DNA from 2 places in the Fictibacillus sp. 26RED30 genome. Region 2 is predicted to be linked to the other one. Evidence: riboswitches for the same ligand, from Rfam matches in the RefSeq annotation. Region 2 holds a riboswitch; the other holds the start of a gene.

Region 1 (5,825 bases), on a different contig from region 2:
CGTGGGAAGCTATTCATAATTTGGCTGCAAGAGCTGAAGAGAACGGCAAAACGAAGGAAGCAAAATTGCTGACGCGCTCTTTCGGCCCTTATGCAACGGCGTTCTCTGGAGCACCTGTGCTGATCATCTGTTTAGCCACTCCTTACGAATCTAAGTTTCGTGAAAAAATATTTGATCCGATCGAACTTGCTGAAGAATCAGTGTGGGAAGAAGAAGGAATCAAGAGCAGCTGCTTGGCGATTCAGAACTTGATGCTCGCAGCCCACGCGCGCGGACTAGGGACTTGCCCGATGACTGGTCCCGTATTGCTTGCGCAAGATGCGATTCGCGACTTTTTGGAAATTCCGTCTATGAAACAGATCAACATGGTTATTTCACTTGGACATCCACAAGATCAACCGAAAAAACTCGCAAGAAAAGCTGTAGAAGAAATCGTCACATATGTAGATTGATGACAATTGGTTCTGTAAAATTCTTAATAAGCTCGTCCAGCGGCTGAGAAGTACGCTGGACGAGCGCCATGTTAAAAGTGCAAGGATCACCGCTTTGAAATGCCCCCTTGAACCCCTCTCATACCCCTCTATAAGACTTCAGACCTACAATTAATCTTAAGAAAAAAGGATTTTTTTCGACATATACCGAATATATGTTTCATGTAACGTATTTTCAATTATAGAAAGAGGAACTTCTTATGAAAGAGACATTTGACTTGATTGATTATGCACTGCAAAAAAGTGGATTAGAGGAACTTAAAGATCCGACTCAGGTTCAGTATTTAGGTGAAGGGGCTTGGCATCTTGCTTATCTTGTTCAGCTACGCACTGGAGATGCTGTGGTTGTTCGTTTTCCGAAGACAGAGGCGTATGGAAAGAACGTTGAGTTTGATGAAGAAGCCATGCACTCAGAATATGCAGCGACTAGAGCATACTATGAGCTAGCTAACCAAGTTAAACCGGGAATCTGCCCTGACTTTTTCAATTATCATGTAGAAAAAGGCAGAACGTTTACCGTGGAATCTTATGCGGGAAAAGCAATCAAACTAGATCAACTAACGGTTGTAGAAGCGTTTCATATTGGAGCGGAAGTTGGTGAGTTCTTTCGCAAGATGAATACTGCACAACATGGCTTAAAAGGGTTTGGTTATCTCTCATGGAACGGTAAACATATTGCAGGCAAATTTCAATCAGATGTTTCAGAATCTATGAAAGAAGAAAACAATGAATACATAGATGAATTCAAGAAATTTATAGAAACGTATGAGGGGGCCATTTCTTCATCAGCTTTAGTAAACCTACAAGCTTGCATGGAGGATAGAGAGATTACGGATCATACGGTTGTATTTACTAATTAAGATACATCTCCAGAGAATATATTGCTGCATTCAGATGGCACTGTCTGTTTGATTGATCCTGTACCAATCTTATATAGCGGAGATTCGCTTGCTGGGAATTTTCTTAATAATTATCGGACGTTGTTTCCAACATTTTTTAATGCACCGCGTTATGCACGACATGAATTTGATCGCTTTGAAGACCGTTTGAAAAGAATAGCTGACGGATTTTTAGAAGGTTATTCTAATGGAGATCTAGATGTAAAGCGTCGAGTGAAACAAGAAGAGTTTATTCAACTTACGGATCTAACTGTAACTCATTGGCAACTACTTCAGATTGATGAATTATCGTCCGAACAGAAAATTCGTTACGGAGAAAGAGAAGCCATTGCCAATCGAATAGCGGAACTTGTAAAAAAAATCGAAGAGTTTCAATGGTTTGATGAAAAAAGTGGAACAAAGTTAGCATAACCGGCATAGCATGGGCATAATCTTAATTCAAAGCTGACAGTTGAACACTCATTCTTTTGTAATACTTTTATGATTTTTCAAAAAACGGTTGACTTTTTAAAACATCTTACTCTATAATCCTATTCAAGAACAAAACAAACATCAGCACGTTAATGTGTTAAACATAATTTGAATATCTCTTATCCAGAGAGGCGGAGGGACTAGGCCCGATGAAGCCCGGCAACCAACAAACCACATTTGGTTTGGAAAGGTGCCAATTCCTACAGATCTTTTTTGATCTGAAAGATAAGAGGAGGACCAAAACCCTCTTCTTAGGAAGGGGGTTTTTCTTTTTCCCCTTATCATACTTCAAGCACAAACATCACTTAGTCACTTATTTCATTTTAAAAATTGAATATAGCAAAAGGGAAAAGCATTAATCTTTATCCCTAGTTTTCCTATAGATTTTATTTGAATAATAAGAAGGAGCGATTATTATGACAAAATCTTTTGACGGATACGATATTGAAACATTGCTATTACATGGGGGCCAAGCGCCTGACCCAACGACAGGATCACGAGCGGTACCTGTCTATCAAACTACTTCCTATGTTTTTTCTGATACAGACCATGCGCAAAGCCTTTTCGCGCTTGATGAGCCAGGAAACATCTACAGCCGAATCGGAAATCCAACTGTTGATGTTTTTGAGAAAAGAGTTGCACTTCTAGAAGATGGTGTTGCAGCTGTAGCTACTTCTTCTGGTATGTCAGCTATCGCGCTTGCCATCTTAAACATCGCACACGCAGGAGACGAAATTATTGCAGCTACGAATCTATACGGAGGAACTTACAACCTATTTTCTACTACTCTTCCGAAATACGGAATCAACGTAAAGTTTGTTGATGCAGAGGATCCAGAGAACTTCCGAAACGCGGTTACTCCAAACACGAAAGCATTTTTTGCTGAAACGATCGGGAACCCCAGTCTTAACGTATTAGATATTGAGGCAGTGGCAGATATTGCGCATGAAAACGATGTACCTCTAATTATCGATAATACATTTGCAACACCATATGTAACAAAGCCAATAAGCTTTGGAGCGGACATCGTAATCCACTCAGCTACAAAATGGATTGGCGGACATGGAACCGCAATTGGCGGTGTTGTAGTGGATGGAGGACGCTTTAATTGGAATTCAGATAAATACCCAGGATTCACTGAGCCAGATAACAGCTATAACGGACTCAGATACGCGAATGATTTTGGAACATTGGCTTTCGCGACTAAATTACGCGTTCAGCTTTTACGAGATTTCGGAGCTTGTTTAAGTCCACACAATGCATTTCTCCTTCTACAAGGTTTAGAAACACTGCATCTACGAGTGGAAAAACATGCGAAGAACGCACAAGAAGTGGCAGAGCATCTGGAAAAACATCCAGCAGTAGATTGGGTTTCATATCCTGGTCTTTCTTCGCACAGAAGTCATGAGCTTGCGAAAAAATATTTAAGCAACGGTTTTGGTTCGATCGTAAACTTTGGAATTAAAGGCGGGCGTGATGCAGGACGTAAGGTCATTAACAACATCTCATTATGGTCACATGTTGCAAATGTTGGTGATGCAAAATCATTGATTATCCACCCTGCTTCTACCACTCATCAACAGCTGAGCGGAGACGAATTAGTAGCAACAGGTGTAACGGAAGAACTTATTCGGTTATCGATCGGACTTGAATCCGTAAAAGATCTTACGAATGATCTTGATCGTGCGATACAAACCGCTACAGGAATCGGAGCGGATAAAACAGAGATCACGATTAATGACGAAGGTGTCATTCGTTGGGCATTGCAATCATCACTTTATAGAGCAGTTGAGAATGGACAGGAAATTCAACGACCTAAGACGCTAGCGATCGTGGGACTCAGTTCCAATCCTGCAAGACCTAGCCATCGATTAGCTAGAAAGATGCAGCGACTTGGCTATAAAATCGTTCCTGTTAATCCAAGAGAAACCGAAGTGCTTGATGAAAAAGCGTATCCAGATTTAAAATCCATTCCGTTTCCGATAGATGTTGTTCAAGTATTTAGAAGTCCGGAAGCCGCGATCGAGCTCGCAAAAGAAGCAGCGATCACACAACCAAAAGTGTTCTGGCTGCAAGAAGGTGTCATCTCACCAGAGGCTGCAAAAATCGCGAAAGAAGCTGGTATTGATGTGGTGCATAACAGATGCACCTATAAAGAAGCACAACGACTAAGAGGTACCATTTCAACGTATGCGTGTGAACTTTAGTAAGGTTAAATATTGTACTTGGTCACTATTGAATATGGTTGATTTCCGCTCGCTCTAGGAGGTTCGCATCTTACGCTCCAATCAAATTTTCAGTGATGGAATGATACGAACGGCCGTAGCAATAAAAATTTAATGACAAAAAGAGAGAAACGTGGAGGGAAAGACATGATGAAGATTTGGCAGAAAGCAGCACTAGCTTTAAGCATAGCAGGCGCTTTATTGTTAGCGGGCTGTTCCAGCAGTGCTAAAGAAGGTGAGAAGCCGGAGAAGATTAGACTTGATTATGCCTTTTACTCTCCAACAAGTCTAGCACTCAAAAAGTTTGGCTGGGCAGAAGAGACATTCAAAAAAGATGGCATTGAAGTGGAATGGGTTCAGAGTCAGGGAAGTAATAAAGCGCTCGAATTTTTGAATTCAGATAGCGTTGATTTTGGATCGACAGCTGGTGCCGCAGCTTTAATCGCAAAAGACAAAGGTGCTCCGATCGAGTCAGTCTATATCTATTCTCAGCCAGAATGGACAGCACTTGTCGCGGCAGATGGATCAAAGATTAAAGATGTAAAGGATCTGAAAGGTAAAAAGATAGCGGCGACGTTTGGTACAGACCCGCACATCTTTCTACTCCGAGCACTTGCAGATGCCGGTCTTTCTGCAAAGGATGTACAAATCGTAAATTTACAACATGCAGATGGTGCGAATGCTCTATTAAAAGGGCAAGTGGATGCTTGGGCTGGATTAGATCCACATATGGCGAGAGCAGAAATCGAATCCGGTGCTCAGTATATTTACCGCAATCCAGATTTTAATACGTATGGCACGTTAAACGTACGTTCTGAGTTTGCAAAGAACCACCCGAAACAAGTAGAACAAGTCATTGAACTTTACGAAAAAGCAAGGAAATGGACGATTGAGAATCCAGAGGAAGCAACAAAACTTTTATCTGAAGAAGCGGGGATTAAAGAAGATGTCGCAAAAAAACAACTGCAACGAAACAACTTCGAGGAACCTGTTCCAGGATCACAGCACGAAAAAGCTATATCGGCTGCAGGCGAAGTTCTCCAAACAGAAGAGATTGTCAAAAAAGATACTAACATCGAAGATCTTGTAAAGAAATTAATCAATCCGAAGTTCGCAGAGAAAGTAATCAAACAATAATGAGAGAGAGGAGGAAGTGTCGATGATTTCTGAAACACATAAGTGGAAAGTAGCACAGAGAGCTTCCCCTCAAAAGCTCTCATCATCTAAAGGCATATTCCAATTAGGTAGAGGAATTCTTATAGGGTCCATCCTGCCTATCATTTTATTAGTTGGGTGGGAAATAGCAGCTAGAATGGGACTACTAGCTGCGCACCTGCTGCCTGCACCAACCATTATTTTAGAGAAAATAATTAGCATGTATCAAGATGGCTCTCTGTTTGGTCACATCTCTATTACACTGACCCGAGTATTCTTAGGGTTTGCGATTGGAACGGTAGCGGCGGTCGTGATCGGTGCGATTGTTGGTTATGCAAAAACAGCAGAAAGACTTTTAGATCCGTTGTTTCAAGCGATTCGTTCTATCCCTTCTCTTGCCTGGGTACCACTCTTTATTCTTTGGATGGGGATTGGGGAGCCTTCTAAGATCTCGTTAATCGCAGTAGGTGTATTCTTCCCTGTCTATTTAAATATTGTAGCAGGGATCCAAGGTGTGGATCGTAAGCTCATCGAGGTAGGAAGAATTTATCAGTTAACACCTTATCAGCTAACGAAACGCATTA
Region 2 (5,825 bases):
CGTCAGATTTGCCCCATCCTTCCACGTACTTACCGATTTCATCCATGGATACCTTAGATTTTGGCAGATCCTCTTTTTCAACAAGGTGAGGCTGTACACTATAGATCTGAGGTGTTTCTTCACCGGCTACTTTTTGGTAGAGAAAGCGTACTTGCAGCTTTCCAACGTCAGCAGGATCTGTTGCTGCTGTTGAAACCCATGGACTGTTTTCTTCTTGCATCAGTTGTAGATCTTCGTCACTTAAGTCGATTCCATATACTTTAATCTCGTCACGTCCAGCTTGTTGGATCGCACGCGTTACGCCTTTAGCAAATTCGTCCCAAGGAGCGAATACAGCGTCAATATCACCTTTTTTCGGATATTTCTGTAGTAAAGCTTCCATTTGTGACTGTGTATCAAGTGCAGTGTTTTGTGTCGCTGTACCGAATCGAGCGATTTCTTTAATAGAAGGATAACGTTTCTTAAAAGCTTCATACATAACGTTTCTTCGTTCCATCGGTGTAAAACCGCCTACCCAAACGTATACGATCTCACCTTTACCATTTAAGTCTTGGGCCATGCTTCGTAAAGCATTCCAAGAAAGGCTATAGTCATCCTGATCGATGACAGTTACTCCTGGAATGTTGATATCACTATCAAAAGCGACAACTGGTATTCCTGCTGCAACTGCTTTTTTCACACTTGGAGCGATCGCATCTGCACGACCATGATCGATTAGTATTCCATCAACTTGTTGGTTAACGGCTGTTTCAACATATGCTGCCATTTTTGAAAGATCGTTATCAGCGTTATAAATTTGCACTTCACCGCCAAACTCTTCCACTTGCTTTTTAACGCCACTAATATATTGAGAAGAAAAAGTACCGATAGAGAACTGATTAATTGAAGCGATCTTTAAAGGCTTCTGAAGTTGTTTTGGAACTTTGCTTGACGTTGAAGCAGTTTTTGTAGAATTTGATTGTGACTCATTTGCTGCAGCAGGTTTTGTTTCTGTCTTATTGGAAAGAGCATCTTGCTCATTGGTACATCCTGTTAAGAACAAGGCTGATGTTAGGCAAGCGGTTGCCAAGATTCTAAAAGGTCTCAATGCTTTTCTTCCTCCTTAAGTGTGGATAGTGCTTCTTTATAATTGCCATTGATGATTCCTTTTTCAGTTATGATCGCTGAGATGTATTCAGCGGGAGTTACATCGAAAGCGGGATTGAACACTTTTATTCCTTCTGGTGCAATGCGAACACCGTTTAGATGCGTGACTTCTTCTTCCGGACGTTCTTCGATCGGAATATCATCACCGCTTGTTGTACTGAGATCTAAGGTAGAAAGAGGACAAGCGACATAAAAGGGAATACCAAGCGCTTTTGCTTGTAGCGCAAGACCAAAAGTTCCGATTTTGTTAGCTGTATCGCCATTCGCTGCCACTCGGTCACATCCAACGATCACCGCTTTAATGTTCTTTGTTTTTAGCGTGTGGGCTGCCATATTATCTGTGATCAAGGTCACATCGATATCGTTTGCTTGCAGCTCCCATGCTGTTAAACGAGAACCTTGTAAAACAGGACGAGTTTCGTTCGCGTAAACAGAGAGGTTCCAGCCTTGTTCTTTAGCAAGATGAAAAGGAGCTAATGCTGTTCCATATTTGCTTGTCGCGATGGCACCTGCATTACAGATCGTCATGACAGCGTCTCCGTCTTGGAGAAGTGACAAAGCGTACTCACCGATCTTTCTGCATGTATTCTCGTCTTCTTCTTGAATTAAAAGTGATTCAGCTTCAATTCTACTTTTCGCCTCTTCTACTGAAGTTGATTGTTGAGCAGAAGCAACAACACGATCTAATGCCCAGAATAAATTGACAGCGGTAGGGCGGGAAGACGCTAAGTAATCTCTTTGTCTTTGCAATTTAGTTAAAAACGAGGAATGATCCACCTCTTTTTCAGAATTACTCCATAGTGCGAGTCCGAATGCAGCAGCGATTCCAATTGCTGGCGCGCCTCGAACTTTAAGCTTAGAAATTGCGTCCCATACGTGTTCAATCGTGGTTACATTTAAGTAAACCGTGTGATGGGGAAGTTGTTGTTGATCTAATATAAGAAGATGGTCACCTCTGTATCGAACAGAAGGAACCCATTTTTCTGCTACAGTCATCATTTAAGCACCTCTAATCCAGTCAGTAAGTTCTGTGATGTTTGTAAGTTTCCTTTGATTTTTAACAAGTTTTGCCCCTAACGCTAGTGCTGTTTTTTTATAAAAGAGCTCGACCTCTTTTTGGGGGATAGTGTCTAGATCAGCAACGTGTGCAAGTCCAATCGTTCTTCGAATAATCTCACAACCAGCAAAACCGATAGCTTCTTGGAAAGTCTTTTCCAAGAAATTATCAAGTACACCGTCGATCTTTGCAAAAGGATCAGTCGCTTTCTCGTTCCATAGTTGTGAGAACGTTTCTCTGTATGTTTCCCAAGTCTTTTCGATCGTTTGTAACAGGTAGGATTGTAAAGATTCGCGATGAAACGGCTCTTTTGCATGTGCATTCTGAGAAAGATGATTAAGAGCAAGGTTAGCTATGAAGTGAGCGATATCGAATCCGGCTGGCCCATAGAACGCAAACTCAGGATCGATCACTTTAGTAGAATCGCTTTTTACAAAAATACTTCCAGAATGTAGATCTCCATGAAGAAGAACTTCTGCTCTTGTTAAGAATGATAGTCGCAGTTGAGCTACCTCTTGTAAAAGCTCTTTGTCATTCCAAATTACATCAACTTCACTTTGGAGTTCAGCAGGGAAGTCATTTGTATCATGATTGAAGAATGGATCAGTGAACACTAAGTCTTCCGTGATCTTGCAAAGTTCAGGGTTTGAAAATTGTTTAACTTGTTCTTTTTTTTCAAAAGGATGCAGGTAGAAATCACTTGAATAAAAAGCAGTTTTAGCAGCAAATGTTCCAATGTCATCAGCAAGTTTGGGATAAATTTGACCATCAATAAGTCCTTTTCGAAGGATGACATGGTCAGACAAATCTTCCATAACTGTGACAGCAAGTGTTGAATCTGAAAATAAAACCTTCGGAACTAAGTGAGGAACGAATTCAGCTTCTTTTAATAACGCATCGCTCTCGATTCGTGCACGATCTAGTGTGAGAGGCCAGCTTTCTCCAACTACTTTTGCATAAGGAAGTGCTTGTTTAACGATTACAGCTTTTTTGGATAGTGCGCTTTCTATATGAAAGACAAGGTTTAAGTTGCCATCTCCAATCTCCCTAACATGCAGTTGGTCTTGTTCGGATGCATCAAAAAATGCTAAAGGTTTTACCACATCAAGGACTGTCAGTTCGTTTAACGGTTCATATATAGGTCTTACTTGTACGCTCATTTTTGTTCCCCCCGGAAAGTTTTTTACAAATAAAAAGAGCCTCTTTTCGTATAAGAAAAGAGGCTCGGAATGATGATTTCCCGCGCCTCTTATCTTAGCAAAACAAAATGTTTTGCCGGAATTAGCACCGTGCCATACGCTGAATTAATCAGCGGCTCCCCGTATAATGCGGGCGCCCCATCTTACAATGGTATTACGGTCGGTTGCTGGGTTTCATCGGGCCATATCCCTCCACCTGCTCTTGATAAGAGACCAAAATTATTCGTTTTGTTAATGCGTAACAATATTCACGCAATTCATAATCGTTATACTACAACGTTGAATGGAGATCTGTCAACACTAAATTTTCGAAATGGATTTAATACAGATCTGTTCGACGGTCGTTAAATACAGGAACCTTTACACGGACTTCGTCTACTAATTCAGGTGAGATCTCTGCTGTAAGGATCTCCTCTTCGTGCACAGATCCTTCAGCAATGATATCTCCCCATGGGTCGATAATTAGTGATTGACCAGCGAAGGTGTTTTTAGGGTCGCTTCCAACTCGGTTACAAGCAATAACGTAGCATTGATTCTCTATAGCACGTGCGATAAGCAATGCTCGCCAATGAGATTGTCTTTGAATCGGCCATTCGGCAGGAACGAACAATATTTTTGCCCCTTTTAAGAAAGGAGCACGGATCCATTCAGGAAAACGGATGTCATAACAGATAGCAAGAGTGGAGAGGTTACCGTCGATTGTAAACAGATTGCTATTACTGCCGGGGGAGATATATTTTTCCTCTTCCATAAGTGTAATGAGGTGAGCCTTTGAATAGGTGCCAACCTGTACACCGTTTCTGTTGTAAGTGAATGATGTATTGTAAACTGTGTTGCTTTTACGATACGCGATAGACCCACCGACAATATTAATATCCAGCTCTTTAGATAATCGACTTAACCATTCCTTTGCTTTTTTACCATCATGATCGCTAATCTCACCTAATCGGGTAAGATCATACCCAGTATCCCACAGTTCTGGTAGTACGATCGTATCAGGATTATGATGTTTAACGGCTTTACGAATTTTATTTTCGATGTGTTTATAATTTTCATCAGGTTTCCCATATTGAATGTCAACTTGTATGCAGGCAATTTTCATGATTGTACCCTCCAGGTTGTAAAAAAAGTCTTTACAGAATTTCCTTAAGCGTATAACATAACTGATTAGAATTTCAAGAACATTCAAATTAGACTGGAAGTGATCGTCGTGAAACGTTTTGAGCAGGCAGAAGTGATGGGGAAACTGCCAGAGCAATTTTTCGCCAAGCTTGTAAAAAAAGTATCTTACTATGTAGAGCAAGGCTTTGATGTTATTAATCTAGGACAAGGGAATCCTGATCAACCAACTCCACAGCATATTGTTGATGCATTAAAAGATGGAGCTGATAGACCTGATTTTCATAAGTATTCACCGTTTCGCGGACATGGATTTTTGAAGCAGGCAGCTGCCGATTTTTATAAACGAGAATATGGAGTAACACTCGATCCTGAGAAAGAAGTAGCCGTACTCTTTGGCGGGAAAGTAGGTTTAGTAGAGCTATCGCAGTGCTATTTAAATCAAGGAGATGTTGCACTCGTTCCAGACCCGGGATACCCTGATTATTGGTCAGGTGTTGCAATGGCTGGTGCTACTATGGAGACGATGCCCTTAAGAAAAGAAAATGACTTTCTCCCGAAGTATGATGAAATAGATAAAGAGGTACTGGAAAGAGCAAAGCTTATGTTCTTAAACTATCCGAACAACCCGACTGCAGGTGTTGCCACTGAATCCTTTTTTAAAGAAACAGTGGAACTCGCTAACAAACATGATATTCTCGTGTGCCATGATTTTGCTTATGGAGCAATCGGATTTGATGGACAAAAGCCGGTCAGTTTTCTACAGATAGAAGGAGCAAAGGACGTAGGTATAGAGATTTACACCCTTTCTAAAACGTATAACATGGCAGGATGGCGCGTTGGATTCGCGGTTGGAAACGAAACTGTTATTGAATCTATTAACCTTCTTCAAGATCATTTTTATGTAAGCTTGTTTGGAGCTGTCCAGCACGCAGCGGCTGAGGCATTGAACGGACCACAGCAATGTGTGGATGAACTGGTAGATACATATGAACGTCGCCGAAATGCATTCATCGGACGTTTGAACGAAAACGGCTGGAAGGTAGCATCGCCAAAAGGTTCATTTTTCTGCTGGCTGCCTGTACCTGAAGGGTATACTTCTGAAACTTTCGCAGACTATTTACTTGAGAAAGCACACGTCGTAGTCGCGCCAGGAATCGGATTCGGAAGCGAAGGCGATCGGTATGTACGTGCTGGCCTTTTAACGTCTGAAAAACGTTTGATTGAGGCTGCAGATCGAATTGCTAAATTAATTTAAACCACTCCTTTGAGAATTTATTGGTAACTAGTGTTTACCTCCACTG

The links. Region 2 has a riboswitch for S-adenosylmethionine ahead of mtnK (S-methyl-5-thioribose kinase). Riboswitches for the same ligand answer to the same signal wherever they lie in the genome.
Region 1: linked by a shared signal. The riboswitch ahead of IHV11_RS16475 (PLP-dependent aspartate aminotransferase family protein) and the one ahead of mtnK (S-methyl-5-thioribose kinase) in region 2 are both predicted to bind S-adenosylmethionine.

What each region holds. Positions count from the first base shown of each region.
Region 1 covers NZ_JACZDV010000003.1:114,917-120,741, reverse strand. Annotated here, with positions in the region: gene IHV11_RS16490 (nitroreductase family protein) at 1-452, shown strand, start outside; gene IHV11_RS16485 (hypothetical protein) at 692-1,351, shown strand; gene IHV11_RS16480 (hypothetical protein) at 1,400-1,801, shown strand; SAM riboswitch class I at 1,978-2,093, shown strand; gene IHV11_RS16475 (PLP-dependent aspartate aminotransferase family protein) at 2,278-4,068, shown strand; gene IHV11_RS16470 (aliphatic sulfonate ABC transporter substrate-binding protein) at 4,234-5,223, shown strand; gene IHV11_RS16465 (ABC transporter permease) at 5,246-5,825, shown strand, end outside.
Region 2 covers NZ_JACZDV010000001.1:2,084,317-2,090,141, reverse strand. Annotated here, with positions in the region: gene IHV11_RS10700 (sugar ABC transporter substrate-binding protein) at 1-1,087, opposite strand, end outside; gene mtnA (S-methyl-5-thioribose-1-phosphate isomerase) at 1,084-2,142, opposite strand; gene mtnK (S-methyl-5-thioribose kinase) at 2,146-3,363, opposite strand; SAM riboswitch class I at 3,450-3,614, opposite strand; gene IHV11_RS10685 (carbon-nitrogen family hydrolase) at 3,722-4,591, opposite strand; gene IHV11_RS10680 (pyridoxal phosphate-dependent aminotransferase) at 4,613-5,779, shown strand.